DNA from 2 places in the Arthrobacter sp. ASL1 genome. Region 2 is predicted to be linked to the other one. Evidence: riboswitches for the same ligand, from Rfam matches in the RefSeq annotation. Region 2 holds a riboswitch; the other holds the start of a gene.
The links. A riboswitch is a leader RNA that binds a small molecule or an ion and turns the genes downstream of it on or off. The one in region 2 is predicted to bind S-adenosylmethionine.
Positions count from the first base shown of each region.

Region 1: linked by a shared signal. The riboswitch ahead of AC1MEQ_RS11480 (flavin reductase family protein) and the one ahead of AC1MEQ_RS10160 (MFS transporter) in region 2 are both predicted to bind S-adenosylmethionine.

Region 1 is NZ_CM155284.1:2,420,668-2,426,900, reverse strand. Features, by position in the region: gene AC1MEQ_RS11490 (DUF1801 domain-containing protein) at 1-285, shown strand, start outside; gene AC1MEQ_RS11485 (hypothetical protein) at 366-812, shown strand; gene AC1MEQ_RS11480 (flavin reductase family protein) at 825-1,331, opposite strand; SAM riboswitch class IV at 1,384-1,498, opposite strand; gene rplI (50S ribosomal protein L9) at 1,703-2,158, opposite strand; gene rpsR (30S ribosomal protein S18) at 2,174-2,413, opposite strand; gene AC1MEQ_RS11465 (single-stranded DNA-binding protein) at 2,482-3,072, opposite strand; gene rpsF (30S ribosomal protein S6) at 3,114-3,419, opposite strand; gene AC1MEQ_RS11455 (acyltransferase family protein) at 3,644-5,776, opposite strand; gene AC1MEQ_RS11450 (M18 family aminopeptidase) at 5,880-6,233, opposite strand, start outside.
Region 2 is NZ_CM155284.1:2,148,581-2,160,370, reverse strand. Features, by position in the region: gene AC1MEQ_RS10170 (acyl-CoA dehydrogenase family protein) at 1-349, shown strand, start outside; gene AC1MEQ_RS10165 (LLM class flavin-dependent oxidoreductase) at 346-1,755, shown strand; SAM riboswitch class I at 1,828-1,916, shown strand; gene AC1MEQ_RS10160 (MFS transporter) at 1,997-3,352, shown strand; gene AC1MEQ_RS10155 (acyl-CoA dehydrogenase family protein) at 3,361-4,626, shown strand; gene AC1MEQ_RS10150 (NtaA/DmoA family FMN-dependent monooxygenase) at 4,623-6,038, shown strand; gene AC1MEQ_RS10145 (CoA-binding protein) at 6,465-6,890, shown strand; gene AC1MEQ_RS10140 (DUF1206 domain-containing protein) at 6,900-7,703, opposite strand; gene AC1MEQ_RS10135 (MFS transporter) at 7,771-8,991, opposite strand; gene AC1MEQ_RS10130 (mannitol dehydrogenase family protein) at 9,114-10,598, shown strand; gene AC1MEQ_RS10125 (hypothetical protein) at 10,618-10,812, opposite strand; gene xylB (xylulokinase) at 10,854-11,790, opposite strand, start outside.

The sequences.
Region 1 (6,233 bases), 270 kb from region 2:
TGGGGCCCGACGATCGTCGGTTTCGGCAGCTACCACTACCGCTACCCGACTGGGCGCGAGGGTGACGCCGCCGCCATCGGATTTTCCCCTCGCAAGGCATCCCTCTCGCTCTACGGCATGACCGCCGGTCCCGGGTCTGCAGAGCTGCTCATCCGGCTCGGCAAGCACAGGATGGGAGCTGCCTGCCTCTACGTCAACAAGCTCGCCGATGTCGACCTGGACATCCTCGGGCAGCTCATGGCTTCGGGCTACCACCACATCACCACGGAGCTCCACCAGCCCTGATCCCGCTCCTACAGGGCGGACCGGTGGCATGATGGAGACCAGCCCGCCGTACCGCGGCGGCCGGGACCCCAGGAGTGGACATGTTGGACTTCAACGGCGAGACGCTGCTCGTCCTCGTTATTGCAGTTGTGGCGATCCTCGCGGTGTTCGGTGCGCTGTCGTGGGTGTTTACAACACGGCCCGGCCACCAGGTGAACGAGGCCGACCTCTATATCGCCCGGCTCAACGCCGACGCCGCACGCCACCAGCAGCTCGAAGCGCAAAAGGCAGAGAAGATCAGGGCCGCTACCACCGCCCGGGCCGCCAGGGCCGCGAGCAGTTCACCGGGGCGCACCGGACAAAGCACCGGGGTCAGCCACCCCGAACTGGCGGGCATGCCTGCCGGCCCGGGGAACCCCGACTATGAACGGGTCCTGCAACTGGTACGCAGCGGCAATCCGATCGCGGCCATGAAGAAGGTCAGGCAGGACACCGGGATCGGCCTGGCCGAGGCCAAGCGGTATGTGGAGTCGCTGCGCGGGAAGTAGCTCCCCGGGAACTCAGGCGAACGCCTCGGCCTTCAAAGTGCGGAACGCCGAGCCGTGGAAGACCAGCGGCGCGTGCACGCCGTCGTGGGTGGCATGCCCGTGAACGCGTAGCAGGACCACGTGGTGGTCGCCCGCGGGGATCTCCTGTTCGACGCTGCAATCGAGCCATAGTGCGGCTTCGTGGAGGAACAATGCGCCATCGTCGGTGGAATCGAGCCGCAATCCGGCGAATCGGTCTCCGGATTTCGATGCGATCTGCCGGCAGACGCCGTCGTGGGCTTCGCCCAGGACGGAGACTCCAATCCTGCCTGCCTGGCGGACGACCGGCCAGGTACGCGACGTGTTCTGCACCGCGAACATCACCAAGGGCGGGTCCATGGAGACCCCGACAGTGAACGACGAGGCGACAATGCCTTGAGGCTCCCCGTCGATGATGGCGCAGAGCGCGGCAATCCCCGAGGGGTGCAGGGCAAAGGCCTTGCGTAGGGCGTCGGGCTGAAGATCGGTGGACAGTGTCATCTGGTCTACCTCCGGCGTAGGGCACACCACCCGGGCCGGGGCCACGCTGGGTGTGCGGTACTTGCCCCCCGGGGACCCGGAGGGCCGAATCATCACCTGGAGCACCCCACTACCGTGAGAGGGTTGCCGGCCAACGAGCCAGGGCTTGTATGTTGACGCTCTTGATTCACCAACTACGCTATGCGTGCCGGTCCGCACCCGTCAAAGGTCAACGCAACATTTCGCAAGGTGTCGTCCATCTCGCGCGCCAGCGCCGATCCGCAGTTCCCGTTAAAGCGCCGAGGGGCCCCGCGCTTTTTCAGCGCGGGGCCCCTCGGGTGCACGCATCACCGGTAGCCGCCCAAGGGGCGGCCGCCGGTGATGCGTGGCGGCTACTTCTTCGCGGCGACGACCTGCAGGTCGATGGTCGCGGAGACGTCCTCGTGCAGACGGACCGTTGCCTGGTAGTTGCCCGTCGACTTGATGTGCTCGGGGATTTCCACCGTGCGCTTGTCGATCGAACCGAGGCCTGCGGCCTCGACGGCGTTGGCGATGTCAACGGTCTTGACGGTGCCGAACAGGCGTCCGCCCTGGCCCGCCTTGACCGTGATCTTGACCGGCTGGGAGGCCAGCTTGTTGGCCAGCGCCTGGGCATCCTCGAGGGATGCGACGGCGCGGGCGGTGCGGGCGGCCTTGATGGACTCGACCTGCTTCTCGCCCCCCTTGGACCAGGTCAGTGCGAAGCCGCGGGGCAGCAGGTAGTTACGTGCGTAACCGTCCTTCACCTCGACAACTTGGCCGGCGGTGCCGAGACCGGTTACTTCGTGGGTCAGAATGAGCTTTGCCATGGTGTTATCCCTTCCTTAGCCGCGGCCAGCGCCGGAGTAAGGCAGCAGGGCAACTTCGCGCGCGTTCTTGATGGCCTGGGCGATCTTGCGCTGCTCCTGGACGGAGACGCCGGTCACGCGACGGGCACGGATCTTTCCGCGATCGGAAATGAACTTGCGCAGCAATGCGACGTCCTTGTAGTCGATGACGGTGATGTCAGCGGCCTTCAAGGGATTGGACTTTGGTTTGGGCTTACGGAGTTCAGCCTTAGCCATCGTGGAGCTCCTTTATCTAGTGGAGCCCGCAGAATTCTTCTGCGGGATGGTGAATAAATGGTGGTGCTTTAGAAAGGCGGTTCGTCTGATCCGCCGGAGTTGCCCCATCCCCCGCTATTGGAGGAGGAAGAGGACGACGAGGACCAGGGGTCCTCGGCCGGAGCGTTCCAGGAGCCGCCGCTGTTTCCACCGGAGTTGCCTCCGCCGAATCCACCGTTGCCGCCCTGGTTGCCAGCACCGCCGAAGTTTCCCCCGGAGGCGCCGCCGCCGAATCCACCGCCACCCGCGTTGTTGCGCTGGGTACGGGTGACCTTGGCGGAAGCGTAACGCAGCGAGGGGCCGATTTCGTCGGCCTCCAGCTCCATGACGGTGCGCTTCTCGCCTTCCTTGGTTTCGAAGGAACGCGACTTCAGCCGACCCTGGGCGACGACTCGCATGCCCTTGGTCAGCGTTTCGGCGACATTTTCGGCAGCCTCACGCCACACCGATGCACGGAGGAACAGCGTTTCGCCGTCCTTCCACTCGTTGGTCTGGCGGTCGAAGGTCCGAGGGGTCGAGGCGATGGTGAAGTTCGCCACCGCCGAACCCGACGGGGTGAAACGCAGTTCCGGATCAGCGGTGAGATTTCCGATGACCGTGATGACGGTTTCGCCTGCCATGGTGCCTCCTAGGGTCGGTTTCTACGAATGATCGCGGCAGATTACTCTGCTACGACCTTCTGGTCTTCCGGGCGGGTGATCTTGGTGCGCAGGATCGTCTCATTGAGCGACAGCTGGCGGTCAAGTTCCGCGGAAGTGGCCGGGGTAGCGGTGAAGGTGACTACCGCGTAGATGGCTTCTGCCTTCTTCTTGATTTCGTAGGCCAGCCGACGGCGGCCCCAGATATCAACGTTGTCGACGGTGCCACCGTCGTTGCGGACGACATCGAGGAACTTGCCAAGAGTCGGTTCCACGGTACGCTCGTCGACCTCGGGGTCGATCAGTACCATCAGTTCGTATGCACGCATGTGAACCCACCTCCTTTGGGCTAAACGGTCACGGTCTTTCCGTAACAGGAGGTTCTGTGCGTTGGTTGCGGCCGCTTCAGGGATCAGAAACGACACAAACAGCCTGAGCCATCCTACCCGATGCCGGTTCCCCCACCCTAACCGGCTCCGGCGCGGGTGCCGAGGGGTCACGGCAGACTGTGGACCTCCCCACGCGGCGGCGTCGGCGCCGCACGTTCACCCGTCTAGAGACCTGCCTGCCGGGCCAGCCCGTGGTCCCGCAGCGCCTCGGACATCTGCTTCTCGAATTCCGGGGCCACGGTGGCCATGTAGGTGTCCGAAATATGGTTCTGGTCGCGATAGACCAGCACGTTCCCGACGACTGCCGGGCAGAGCTTCTCCGTGCAGAATTGGTCGGTGAAATCCATCAGGGCCAGCCGGGGGTCGATGTCGTGGGCTGCGGCGATCCAGTCGTCGTTGGACAGGGCCTCGTCCCGGTCCTTTCCGCACTGGCGTAGCTTGTCGGGGTGTTTGGCCACGCAGTCGCGCGCCAGGGGGTCCTGGCTGGGATTGGGGGTGTCGCGGACGAGGATGACCTGCTTGCCGGAGTCCTGCACCTTGCTCCAGTAGTCGACGGCACCACGTGCCGCGGCCTTGCCGCCGCCCTTGAACGCGGCTCCGGTCCAGCCGGCGATGAACACCGCGTCGATGTCCGGCGCCTTGACCAGGTCGTCGAGTCGTCCCTTGTTTGCATCGACGCAGTCGATGTGACCGGCCTTCTGTGCCTCCCGCACGGCTCCGGTGAAGGCGCAGGAGTTCTTCAGGTGGGTGACGATCCTCCAGTTGTGCTTGGTGGCCAGGGGCTCCAGGGCCTCCCACCATTGGGTGGCATGGGAGTCCCCGACGAGCGCGATGGTGAAGTCGGCGTCGGCCTTCTTCGCACCGAATTCGCACATGTGCGACGACTTCGCACCGCCGCTGGCGACGCACGTGCCCAGATCCGGGTAGTCCTTGTTCGCGGTCGCCGGGGTGGGGATGATCTGGTGGTTGTTCGACGTGAACGCCGCCCCGGTGGCGATGGAGGCCGCCCCGAGTCCCTCGGGCGGCGAGGTCATGAGCTGCTGGACCGCCCCCTTCTCCGCGGCGACGACCTGCTGCTGTCCCAGGCTGGGGACCAGGGCGATGGCGGCGGCCAGGACCACTGCCGCTGCACCCAGGGCCAGGGCTCGGACATTGCTGTGGGCCAGCGGACGCCAGGTCCTGGCCGGGGTTTCGATGAACCGCAGGCTCAGCCAGGCGGCGACAAGGCTGATGCCCAGCAGCCCGATGCTCTCCACCGGTCGGGGTTCCCGGTCGCCGATGAGGATGAAGAACGTGAGGATGGGCCAGTGCCAGAGGTAGAGGGAATACGAGGCGTTGCCGACCCATTGGATCGCGGGGTGGTCGCCGAGCCAGTTCAGGCTCAGCGGCCCGGAGGTCCGCCCGGCCAGGATCACCGCTGCGGTGCCCAGCACCGGCAGCGCGGCGGCATACCCCGGGAAGGGGGTGGCGCCGTCGTACCTGATCACCGAATAGCCGATGGCCGCCAGCCCGGCCAGCACCAGCAGTGAGCGGGCTCCCGGGGAGGCCAGCACGCGCGGTACGCGTTCGGGCCGGCCGTCAGCGCGTCCGGCCATGGCGACGGCGAGCAGGCCGCCGATGCCGAGTTCCCACATGCGCGTGGGGGTGACGAAATAGGCCGCGGGATCCCCGGCGGCGGTCATCCACATGCTGGCGGCCAGGGAGACGAGGGTGACGACGCCGAAGAAGGCCAGCAGCGTCGGCCGCAGGTTCCGGGTGCCCGACATCCTCCGGCCCCCGCGGACCGCGGCGCGGCCCAGGAGCAGCGCGGCCACGACGAGCAGCGGCCAGATGAGGTAGAACTGCTCCTCGACGCCGAGGGACCAGAAGTGTTGCAGCGCGGTGGGCGGGTTCTCCGCCGCGAGGTAGTCCACCGAGTCGGATGCCAACACCCAGTTCTGCACGGAGAAGACGGAGGCAAGGGCCTGTTTGCCGATGGTCCCCCACTGGGTGACCGGGGCGAAGGCCAACGTGCCGGCGACGACGGCGGCGATGGCCACCAGGGCCGCCGGAAGGATGCGCCGGACCCGGCCCGCCCAGAACCCGGGCAGGCTGATGCGCCCCTCCCGCCGGGCCTCGCGGACCAGGTGGCCGGTAATCAAAAAACCCGAGATCACGAAGAACACGTCGACTCCCACGAAGCCGCCGGGCACCACCCGCGGTTCGAGGTGGTAGGCGACGACGACCAGGACGGCCAGGGCGCGGAGAGCCTGGACTTCCGGGAGGAACTTGCGGGGTGCGGCCTGCTGCGAACTCATGCCCGAGAGCACACCACGCCCAGGTGAATCGACGGTTACGGGCGGGTGGATGTCGTGCGGCGATCCGCTGTGCAGGTCTGCGTCCGTCGCATCTCCCGGCGTGTCAGGCGGCGAAGAACCCCTCGGCGACACGGGACAGGCGCAGCGGGTCCTCCACGGCGCACATTTCCCGGGCGGAGTGCATCGAGAGCAGGGCGATGCCCACGTCCACGGTGCGGATCCCCAGCCGCGTCGCCGTCAACGGGCCGATCGTCGAACCGCAGGGCATGACGTTGTTGGAGACGAACTCCTGGTAGGGGACGCCGGCCACGGCACACAGCCGCGCCCAGAGCCCGGCACCGACGGCATCGGTGGTGTAGCGCTGGTTGGCGTTGATCTTCAGCAACGGGCCGCCGCCGAGGACCGGGCGGTTGGCCGGGTCGTGGCGTTCGGGGTAGTTCGGGTGCACGGCATGACC
Region 2 (11,790 bases):
GGACTCCATCGTGCTGGCCGCCACTGCAGAGCTCGAGACGGCCATCGGCCAGCCCGGGCTCAGCGCCGCCGAGCAGTACGCGGTCTGCGAGCTGGCGGCCAACCGGGCACAGTCAGCCGTCCAGCCGCTCGTCCTGGGCGCCGCCACCGCGCTCTTCGACGGGCTCGGCGCCTCCTCGACCTCCACCCGCTGCAACCTCGACCGCCACTGGCGCAACGCGCGCACGGTTGCCACGCACAACCCCGCCATGTACAAGTCCCGCATCGTCGGCGACTACGAGGTCAACGCCACGGCGCCGCGCAAGCTCAGCGCCGTCGGTGACCTCAAGACCCCCGAAGGAGAACAATGAGCACCACACCGGAACGCCGCTACGTCCGTCTCAACGCGTTCGACATGAACTGCGTGGTCCACCAGTCGCCCGGCCTGTGGCGCCACCCGCAGGACCAGGCCTGGCGCTACAAGCAGCTCGGCTATTGGACCGAACTGGCCAAGACGCTCGAGAAGGGGCTGTTCGACGGACTCTTCATCGCCGACGTGCTGGGCACCTACGACGTCTACGGCTCCACCAACTCCGTGCCGCTCTCCGCCGGAGCCCAGGTCCCGGTCAACGACCCCTTCCTGCTGGTCTCGGCGATGGCTTCGGTCACCGAGAACCTCGGTTTCGGCGTCACCGCAGGCACCGCGTACGAGCACCCGTACCCGTTCGCCCGCCGCCTGGCCACGCTGGACCACCTGACGAACGGCCGCATCGGCTGGAACGTCGTCACCGGCTACCTGCCCTCGGCGGCCCGCAACATGGGCCAGGAGGACCAGCTCGAGCATGACGAGCGCTACAACCACGCCGACGAATACCTCGAGGTCGTCTACAAGCTGCTCGAGGGCTCCTGGGAGGATGACGCCGTGGTCCGCGACCGTGAATCCGGCGTCTACACCGACCCGTCCAAGGTCCACGAGATCGGCCACGAGGGCAAGTACTTCAAGGTCCCGGGCATCGCGATCACCGAACCGTCGGTGCAGCGCACCCCGGTCATCTACCAGGCCGGTGCCTCCAAGCGCGGCCTCACATTCGCCGGGGAGAACGCCGAATCGGTCTTCGTCAACTGCCCCACCAAGGAACTGCTGGTCGAATCGGTGCAGAAGATCCGCGACAACGTCGAGGCAGCCGGCCGCGACCGCCATGACGTGAAGATCTACACCATGCAGACCATCATCACCGGTGCCACCACCGAGGAGGCGCAGGCCAAGTACGAGGACTACGCCTCCTACACCGACCTGGACGGGGCCCTGGCCCTGCTCTCCGGTTGGACCGGCATCGACATGTCGCAGTACGACCTCGACGACGTGATCGGCGAAGACGTGCAGTCCAACGCCATCCAGTCGTCGGTCGAGACGTTCAAGAAGGCCTCCGGCGACGACGGCAAGCCGTGGACCATCCGCCAGCTCGCCGAATGGATCGGCGTCGGCGGATTCGGCCCCGTGACCGTGGGCAGCGGCGCGGAGGTCGCGGCCAAGCTCGTCGAATGGGTCGAGGACACCGACGTCGACGGGTTCAACCTGGCCTACGCCATCACCCCCGGCACGTTCGAGGACGTCGTGGAATACGTGGTCCCCGAACTGCAGAAACTCGGCGCCTACCCCACCGAATACGCCCCCGGCACGCTGCGCCAGAAGCTCTTCGGCGATGGTGACCGGGTCAAGGACACCCACCGCGCCGCCCAGTACAAGCTGGCGACCGCGGACCTGGCCACCAGCTAGGAACACCCACCCCGTCCCCCCGCATCCGGGAGGACACCACCGCTCGACCCGGGATCGCCGTACGGCCTTCCCCTACCATCCAGAGCGGCTGAGAGACCTGGCTCGTTGACGCCGCAGCAACCACCCCTCGGGGCTGGTGCTCCCGCCAGGACCGATGGAGAGGCCTTCCCCCTGTCCCGCCCGCCTGCGCGCGGTCGGGACGGTGGTGGGCTCTTCCCCGGATGACCCCGAGGAGGAACACATGAGCACATCCACCACCCCGAGCACCCCACCGCCGACCCGGATGCGAACCCGCGTCGCCGTCGCCAGCCTGGTCGGCACCACCATCGAGGGCTACGACTTCGTCCTCTACGGCCTGGCCGCGGCCACCGTCTTCGGCCCCCTGTTCTTCGCACCGGCCGACCCGCTCGTCGGCACCATGGCCGCCTTCGCCACCTACGCCGTCGGCTTCATCGCCCGCCCCATCGGCGGGGTGCTCGGCGGGCACTTCGGCGACCGGATCGGCCGCAAGACCGTCCTGGTCGCCTCCCTGCTGCTCACCGGCCTGGCCACGACGGCCATCGGAGCGCTGCCCACCCACGACACCGCCGGCTGGATCGCCCCCGCCCTGCTGCTGGTGCTGCGCGTGCTGCAGGGCATCGGCTACGGCGCCGAATGGGCCGGAGCCGCCCTGATGACGGTCGAGCATGCGGCCCCGGGCAAACGCGGGCTGACCAGCAGCGCCACCCAGATCGGCCCGAGTGCCGGCATGCTGCTGGCCACCGGCGTGCTGCTGGCCCTCGAATCGTCCATGCCCGAGGACGCCTACCTCGCCTGGGGGTGGAGGCTGCCGTTCCTGGCCAGCATCCTGCTGGTCGCCGTCGGGCTCGTCGTGCGCCTGAAGATCGAGGACAGCGCCTCCTTCAAGCGGGTCGTGCGCACCGGGGCTATCCCGCGCCGCCCCGTCGTCGAATCGCTGCGCACCCACCCGCGCCAGGTCGCCCTGACCACCGGGCTGCGCCTGGCCCAGAACGCGTTCTACTACGTCTACACCGTCTTCATCCTCACCTACCTCGCCCAGGGCGGCACGAGCCGCGAGACCGGACTGCAGGCGATCCTCATCGCTTCCGCGCTGGGCCTGGTCACCGTCCCGTTCTGGGGCTGGGTCTCCGACCGGATCGGCCGCCGCCGCACCTACCTCTTCGGCGGGACCTTCAGCATCCTGGTGGCCCTGGTGGCCTTCCCGCTGCTGGACACCGGCAACTTCCTGCTCATCGTCCTCACGGTCGTGCTGGGCATGAACATCGGGCACGACGCCATGTACGGGCCCCAGGCGGCCTTCTTCGCCGAACTCTTCGACACCCGGGTCAGGTTCAGTGGCGTCTCGTTGGGCTACCAGATCGGCTCCGTCCTCGGCGGGGGACTGGCCCCACTGGTCGCCACTGCACTGCTCGCGGTTGGCGGCGGCAGCCCCATCTGGGTCATCGCCTACTTCGTCGGCGTCGGGGCCATCACCCTGGTCACCACGCTGCTCGCCCCGGAAACCGGAGCGCGTGATCTGGATGCACGGCACGACGCCGATGCCCCCTCCCAGCCCGAACCAACCCCCGTCCGTTAGGAAACACCATGAGCGAAACCACCACGGCGGCCACGGCGCCCACCGTCACCGTCCCCGACGGATCGGAAGCCCGTTATGCGGCCCTGGCTGCCCGCTTCCGCCCCGTCTTCGAGCGCATCGCCGCCGGTACCGTCACCCGCGAGCAGGACCACATCCTGCCTTTCGAGCAGATCGGCTGGCTGAAGGAGGCCGGCTTCACCACCCTGCGCGTCCCCGCGCAACACGGCGGCGACCCGGTCACGCACGAGCACCTCTTCCGTCTGCTCATCGAACTCGCAGAAGCCGATTCCAACGTCTCGCACCTGCTGCGCTCGCACTTCGCCTTCGTCGAGACCATCGCCCTGCAGCCGGAGGCCTTCCGCGACACCTGGTTCCCCCGCGTGCTCGCCGGGGAGATCTTCGGCAACGCGGCCACCGAACGCGGCGGCAACGCCCTGGGCACCACCGCGACGCGGCTCTCCAGGCACGACGGTGGGTGGCGCCTCAACGGGGCCAAGTACTACACCACCGGGAGCATCTTCGCCGACTGGGTGGTCGTCATGGCCAGCACCGAGGGCATCGAGGGCCGGCAGTATGCCGTCGTGCGGGCCGACGCCGCGGGCGTGACCATCCACGACGACTGGGACGGATTCGGGCAGCCGCTGACCGGCACCGGGACCGCCGTCTTCGAGGACGTGGCGGTCGAGGAGGCCAACATCATCCACCGCAAGGTCACCAGCACGCTGGAACCGGCGTTCTTCCAGCTCGTGCTGCTCGCCGTGCTGGCCGGAATCGGCCGGGCTGCCCTGCGCGACGCCTCGGCCCTGGTCGGCGCCCGCACCCGGATCTTCAACACCGGTTCCGGCGGGCTCTTCCGCGACGACGTGCAGATCCAGGAACACGTCGGTACCCTCGCCGCGCGGGTCTACTCGGCCGAGGCGATCGTCGCCGCCGCGGCCCGCGACCTGGACGCCGCAGTAGACCCGGCGCTGGGGCTCGACGCCGAAGGGGCCTTCCTGCGCGCCGAACTCGGCGTGGAGAAGGCCCATGTGGCCGTCCCGCCGCTCGTCCTCGAGGCCACCACCGCACTGTTCGACGTCACCGGTGCCTCCGCCACCAGCCGGGGGAAGTCCCTGGACCGGCATTGGCGCAACGCCCGCACCGTCGCCACCCACAACCCGGCGGTCTTCAAGGCCCGGGCGGTCGGCGACTTCCACATCAACGGCACCATCCCCACCGGGCTGAACAGCATCGGCGAGGCCGCCACGACCGCAAAGGGGACCGAATCCGCATGAGCACCCCCGAGCGCCCGCGCCTGCTGCTGAGCGCCTTCCTGATGAACACGCCCAGCCACATCCTCGGCGGCCAGTGGCGCCACCCCGAGGCCCAGCAGCACCGGTTCAACGAACTGCAGATGTGGGTCGACCTGGCCCGCCAGCTCGAGGACGCCAAGTTCGACGCGATGTTCTTTGCCGACGTCGTGGGGCTGTACGGGAACCACGAGGGCGGCTGGGCATCACTGGTCGACAAGGGCCTGCAGATCCCCTCCAACGACCCGCTGGTGCTGGCCTCGGCACTGGCCGCGACCACCTCGGAGATCGGGCTGGCCCTGACCAGCTCCGTCGTGCAATCCGAGCCGTTCCAGATGGCCCGCCAGTTTTCCACCCTCGACCACCTCTCCGGTGGGCGGGTGGCGTGGAACATCGTCACCAGCGTGCTGGAGAACGCGCACCGCAACTTCGGGGCGAAGGGGTTGGCCGCCCATGAGGACCGCTACGACTGGGCCGACGAATACGTCTCCGCGGTTTACAAGCTGTGGGAGGGCTCCTGGGAGGACGGTGCCCTGCTGGCCGACAAGGAGGCCGGGCGCTTCGCCGACCCCGCGTTGATCAACAAGATCCACCATGAGGGCACCCGGTACTCCATCGAGGGCCCGCACCTGACCAGCCCGAGTCCGCAACGCACCCCGTTCCTCTTCCAGGCCGGCAGCTCCCCGCGCGGCAAGGCGTTCGCCGCCGCCCACGCGGAGGCCACCTTCCTGTTCGCCCCGCATACCGACTACGTGCGCGAGCAGGCAGCGGCGATCCGGGGCCTTGAAGCGGCGGCCGGGCGGGCCCCGGGCGACGTGAAGATCTTCGCCGGGCTCTCCTTCGTCGTGGGCAGCACCGAGGAGGAGGTGCGCCGCAAGGAGGCGGAGTACGACGAGTACCTGGACCTGGATGCGATCATCGCGCACATCGGTGGCGGCATCGGCGTCGATCTCGGGGGACTGGATCACGACACCCCGCTCGGCGAGGTGGAGACCGAGGGCGCCCGCGGGGTCCTCGAGGCGGCGATCGCCTCCGTGCCCGGCGGCAAGCCGACCATCGGGGAACTGGCCCGCTACCGGGCCAAGGCCCAGCAGATCTCCGGCACCCCCGAGCAGATCGCCGATGAACTCGAACGCTGGCAGGACGCGGGCATCAACGGGGTGAACATCATCAACCAGGTCCTCCCCGGTTCCTACACGGACTTCATCGACGGTGTGCTGCCCGAACTGCGGGCCCGTGGCCTCGCCCAGACGGAGTACACTCCCGGCACGCTGCGGGAGAAGGTCTTTGGCCGCCGGGCCACACTTGAGGACACGCATCCGGCGGCCGGATACCGGGGCGCCTTCTCGCAGCACGCGGCCGCCGCCACCCAGGCGGTGCCGGCCGGACGCCCTTGACGCGCCGGGCAGACCTGCCGGGCCGCGGCTTGTAGTCTGGGCACCATGACGGAACCAGCAGCCCAGCACGACCCGTCCGAGGCCGAATTGGCCGGTGTCCCCGATGTGGAGATCCCCGACGTCGACATCCCGGAACCGGACATCGCCGACGTCGAGATCCCGGCCGTCCCCCAGGAGGGGCATGGCGTCGCGGACGGTGGCCTGCCCGCCGGCCTCCTCGGCGAGTCCACCCGCCCGGGGCAGATCCCCGAACCGGTCGTCCCCGAGGTCGAGGGGCCGCCGTTGGGCAACACCGACCCGCAGCTGCGCACCGGTGACCCCGCGACGGGCACTACCGAACCGGTCCTGAATGTGGGTGACCCGGTGCTGTCCGAACCCGTCCTGCGCGAACCGGTACTGGGCGGGGCCGGAATCGGCGGGCCGGAACTGCGCGCGCCCCATATCAACGACCCGGACACCATCCGCCGCCTGCTGACCACCCCGGCCCGCTGGGCCATCGTCGGGCTGTCCAACAACCCGATGCGGGCGGCCGTCGGGGTCGCCCGCATCGTCCGCGACGAGCTCGGCATGGACATCGTCCCGGTGTCGCTCAAGGGCGATACCGTGCACGGCGAACGCGGTTACACCCGGCTGGACCAGATCCCCGGGAGCATCGACGTCGTGGACTGTTTCGTGAACTCCAGCAAGGTCGGGGCCATCGTCGACCAGGCGATCGAAATCGGTGCGAAGGCCGTCTGGCTCCAGGTCGGCGTCGTCGACGAGGCCGCGGCGGCCCGGGCCACGGCGGCGGGACTCGACGTGGTGATGGATGCCTGCCCGGCCATCGAACGCCGCAACATCCTCTTCGAGTAGAAGCGGGGCCTATTCCATCTCGTCGTAGCGGGAGCGCAGGAACAGGAAGATGCCATAGGCCATCATCCCCGCCGCGATGGCGAAGAGTGCGGCCGGGCCGGCGGGCTGGTCACGGACCGCCTTCAGCGCCCCGTCGAGGCCGGTGGCGTCCTGCGGGTCGTGCTGGATCGTGGCGACGATGAACAACAGGCCGACCGCCGCCAGGACCAGCCCCTTGGCGATATACCCCACCGTGCCGAATCCGTTCACGATCAAGCGCATGGCCCGGTTCTCCTGCGGGCGGAGGATCTTCTGGAAACTCCGGGAGACCCCGCGGTAGACGAAGTAGCCGCCGATCCCGATGACGACCAGACCGGCGATGACCAGGGCCACGCTGCCGACCGGTGAGGACATCAGCACGCTGGAGGCCGTGCTGCTTTGTTGCGACGAGTCCTTGTTGCTGCCCACCACATGGCGGATGAAGGTGGTGCCGACGGCGAAGAAGACGACGGCGATGCCCGCCTGCTTGATCCGGTAGCGGGTCCCGTCGCCGCCGGGGAAGACCGCCTGGGCCAGGCACCACACCCCCAGCAGCATGCCGCCCAGGGCGCAGATCCAGATCAGGACGACGCCACCGGGTTGTTTCGCCAGCGCGGCGATGGCGCCCGACTGGTTGGCCTCCGCGCCGGCGGCACGGGCCACGTTCACCGCCAGCAATCCCAACGTCAGGTGCAGTACCCCATTGGCGATGTAGCCCAGTCGCGCTGCGCGCTCGAACCACTGGCTATGCGCTGCCTCGCGTGCGCCATCGACGGCGTCTTCGGTCGTTCCCATGAGCACAGCATAAGGAGTGGCGCCCCGCGATACCGCATCGGCCGCCGTCGTGCCCCGGGACCGGCCGTCAGGGCACGGACGGTCCCGAACGGCGCCGCAGGGCCAGCGGCAGGGTGGCCAGTGACAGCCCGGCCGCGACGAGCAGGGCGGTGGGGAAGGAGAAACCCGCAGCGAGCATCCCCACGAGCACCGAGCCCAGCCCGGTTCCGGCGTCGAATCCGATGTTCCAGACGGCGCTGGCCGTCCCGTATTCGTGGCGTTTCACCGCGGAGAGCGAGAGCAGGAGGGTGAGGTTCTGCAGTCCGCCGTAGGCGATGCCGACCAGGGCCATCGCGGCCAGCAGCAGCGGGACTCCGGTGGAGTCGGGATCACGGACCGCCGCTGCGGCCAGGCCCAGGCCGACGACGGTGCACAGCACCAGCGGCCAGAGGAAGCGATGTGCTCCATACCGGTCCGCCAGGGCGCCGACCTTCCAGCGGCTGAGCGCCGCGGTCGCGGTCAGGAGCACCAGCCCGCCCGCGGTAGCCGCGGGCACTGAACTGAACTGCGGGGCAAACGTGATCAGGGCGCCGCCGGCCAGGGTGACGCCGAGCAGTAGGAGCATGGGGCGAAGCAACCCGGCGGGGACACGGCGGCTGCCTGCGGCGGGGGCCGCGGCACTGGTGGTGGCCGCGGTGTCGGCACTAGGGGCATGTGGCCGGTCCTCGTGCAGAACCCGTGCCAGGCGCGGGGTGGCGATGATGCCCAGCAGCGGCAGGGTGCCGAGGGCGAAGACCGTCCAGAACCCCACGGCGTCGGCGAGCCAGGGGCTGGCGGGAAGGATCAGCAATTGCGGGACGGCGATGGCAGCACCGTAGGCGCCGATGGCGGCCCCATGCCGGGTTGGCGGGACCAGCAGGGCCACTGCGGCGGACCCGGTGACGGTGAGGATGCCGAAGCCGACTCCGCGCACGATGGACCACCCTAGGATCCAGCCCAGCTGGTCCGAGACCAACAGCAACAGGCTCGGTCCACCCAACAGGAGCAGGCCGGCACCGAGCACGCGCGTCGTCCCAAAGCGGTCCAGCAGGCGGGGGACCAGCCCCTGGGTCAGGACGGTCGCCAGCAGCAGCGCCCCATTGACGAACCCGGAACCGGCGGCGTCGGCGCCTCCGCGGACCGCCCAGAGCGGAGCGACGGAGAGCAGGGCCGCGTAGCCGGAAAAACCCGCGGCGGTCAGCAGGAGCAGCGCCGGCATCCCGGGCGCGCTCCAGACGCTGTCGCGTTTCGGCGGGATGGGTCGGCTCACGCTGCCCAACCCTAGCAAGCCCGGCAGCGGGGCCCTCCATACGCTCCGACGCTCATATGAGTAGACCAAATTGCTCATATGTTATGCTCGCCGTGTTAGCCACATCACGATTGGAGCCTGCCATGACGCGTTTGAACGCCGGGAGCCTGTCCTCCCTCAACGACACGGTCTCCGTGCCCGGCTACGATCTGGCCCAACGACGCATCGGCATCGTGCACTTCGGCGTCGGTGGATTCCACCGCGCCCACCAGGCCATGTACCTGGACCGGCTGATGAACGCGTGCCACGACCTGGACTGGGCGATCTGCGGCGTCGGGCTGATGCCCCACGACCAACGCATGCGCGACGCGCTCGCCGACCAGGACGGGCTCTACACACTCGTGGAAAAGGCCCCCGACGGAAGCCGCGACGCCCGTGTCATCGGCTCGATCGCCCGCTACCTCTACGCCCCCGACGACCCGGAGGCCGTGCTGGCCCAACTCGTGGACCCGGACGTGCGCATCGTGTCGCTGACCGTTACCGAGGGTGGCTACAACTACAACCCCTCCACCGGCGAGTTCAACGCCGGCACCCCCGCGGTCGCCGCGGACCTGGCGGACGGCGCCGTGCCGACCACCACGTTCGGCTTCGTCACCGAGGCGCTGCGCCGCCGCCGCGCAGCCGGCACTGCACCGTTCACGATCATGAGTTGCGACAACATCCAGGGCAACGGCCACCTCGCAGCGCGCGTCTTCGCGGCCTTCGCCACGTTGAAGGATCCCGAACTCGGTGCCTGGATGATCGAGCACGTCCCCTTCCCCAACTGCATGGTCGACAGGATCACCCCCGTCACCACCGACGCCGACCGGGACGCCATCGCCATCGAATACGGGGTCGAGGACGCCTGGCCGGTTGTCTGCGAGGACTTTGTCCAGTGGGTCCTGGAGGACAAGTTCCCCACCGGCCGCCCCGACTGGGGATCGGTCGGGGTCCAGCTCGTCGACGACGTCGAACCCTACGAGCTGATGAAGCTGCGCCTGCTCAACTGCAGCCACCAGGGCATTGCCTACCTCGGATACCTCGCCGGCTACCGCTTCGCCCACGAGGCCTGCGGCGACCCGCTCTTCATCGACTTCCTGCTCGCCTACATGGAGCGCGAGGCCACCCCCACGCTCAAGCCCGTCCCCGGCATCGACCTCGACGCCTACCGGCACCAGCTCATCGAGCGCTTCGCCAACGAACAGGTCCAGGACACCCTCGCCCGTCTGGCCGCCGAATCCTCCGACAGGATCCCCACGTGGCTGGTCCCGGTCATCCGCGCCAACCTGTCCGACGGCGGGGCGGTGCGCCTGAGCGCCGCCATCGTCGCCTCCTGGGCGCGCTATGCCCGCGGGATCGACGAATCCGGCCAACCCATCGAGGTTGTGGACCGGCTCCGCGACCGCGTCATGGCCGCGGCAGCAGCGCAGGACGAGGATCCGCTGGCCTTCCTGCGCGATCCCGAGCTCTTTGGCGACCTCGCCGGGCGCGAGGACTTCACCGGGCCGTATCTGGAGGCGCTGGCCATCCTGGACGACGGCGGGGCGCTGGCTCTGCTCCGCACCCTGCGCGAGGACGGCTGGAAGTAGGCGGGGACTGGTCGTTCGTCTACTGCACCGGGGGCGCCTGCGAAACCGCTGGGCGGTCCCAGATGACCACCAGCGCCGTCGCGATCGGCCCGAGGAGCAGCCCCAGGACGAACCAGATCCACCGGCGCCTGCCCTTGGTCTCGGCCAGGCCGGCGGTCACGATCGCCAGGGCCAGCCACCAGCCGCCGCTGGAGGTCACACTCGAAGCATCCATCGGGATTGTTTCCTTTCGTCAGGCACCGCGTGGGTGCGTGGCTATACCCCGTACAACCGGGTGCGTTCGGTGGCGTAGAGCTTGCGGGACTGTGCTCCCCATGCCTCGCCCGAGGGGCTGAGCCGGGTCTCGATACGTCGTTCGAAGGCGGGCAGCTCGCCCGTAGCGGCCCAGGCGGCCTGCCTGGCCGCGCCGAGGGCCACGTATTCGCCGGCCTCCAGGACGTCGACCTCCATGCCCAGCAGTTCCGGCGCGATGGCGCACAACGATTTTGACCGGGCGCCGCCCCCGATCAACAGTGCCCGCCGGGCGGGAACGGATGCCTCCGACAGGGCCTGCGCAGCGTCGGCGAGGGAGTTCACCACGGAAAGCACGGACGCCCGCGCCAGGTTCTCCCGCGTCAGTGACGCCCGGCTCAACCCCGTCAGACTCCCGGTCGCATCGGGCAGGTTCGGCGTCCGTTCCCCGTCGAAGTACGGCATCAGGTTCAGCCCGCCCGCCAGCGGGTCGCCGGAGGAGGCCAGCGCATCGAACTCGGGCAGCTCGACGCGGAGCAGTTCGGCCGTGGAAGCCATGACCCGGGCCGAGTTGATGACGGCCAGCAGCGGGAGGTACCCGCCGGTGGCATCGGCGAATCCGGCGACCGATCCGGTGGGGTCCGCGGTGGGTCGATCCGGAACGGAGGCAAACACCGTCCCGGAGGTGCCGATCGACACCGCGATCTCCCCGGCCTGCATGCCCAGCCCCAGTGCTGCTGCGGCATTGTCGCCCGCACCGGCGGAGACGGGTGGTTCGCCGGCCCCGAAGGAAACCAGCAGCCGCCCGCCCGAGGCTCCGGGGGCGATGACCTCGGGGAGTTCTGGCAGCTTGCCAAAATATTCGTGCAACAGCGCTTCCCGGTACCCGGTCTCCGGATGGTAGTAGGCGGTCCCGCTGGCGTCCGACCGGTCGGTGAACCACCGCCCGGTCAGCACGTGG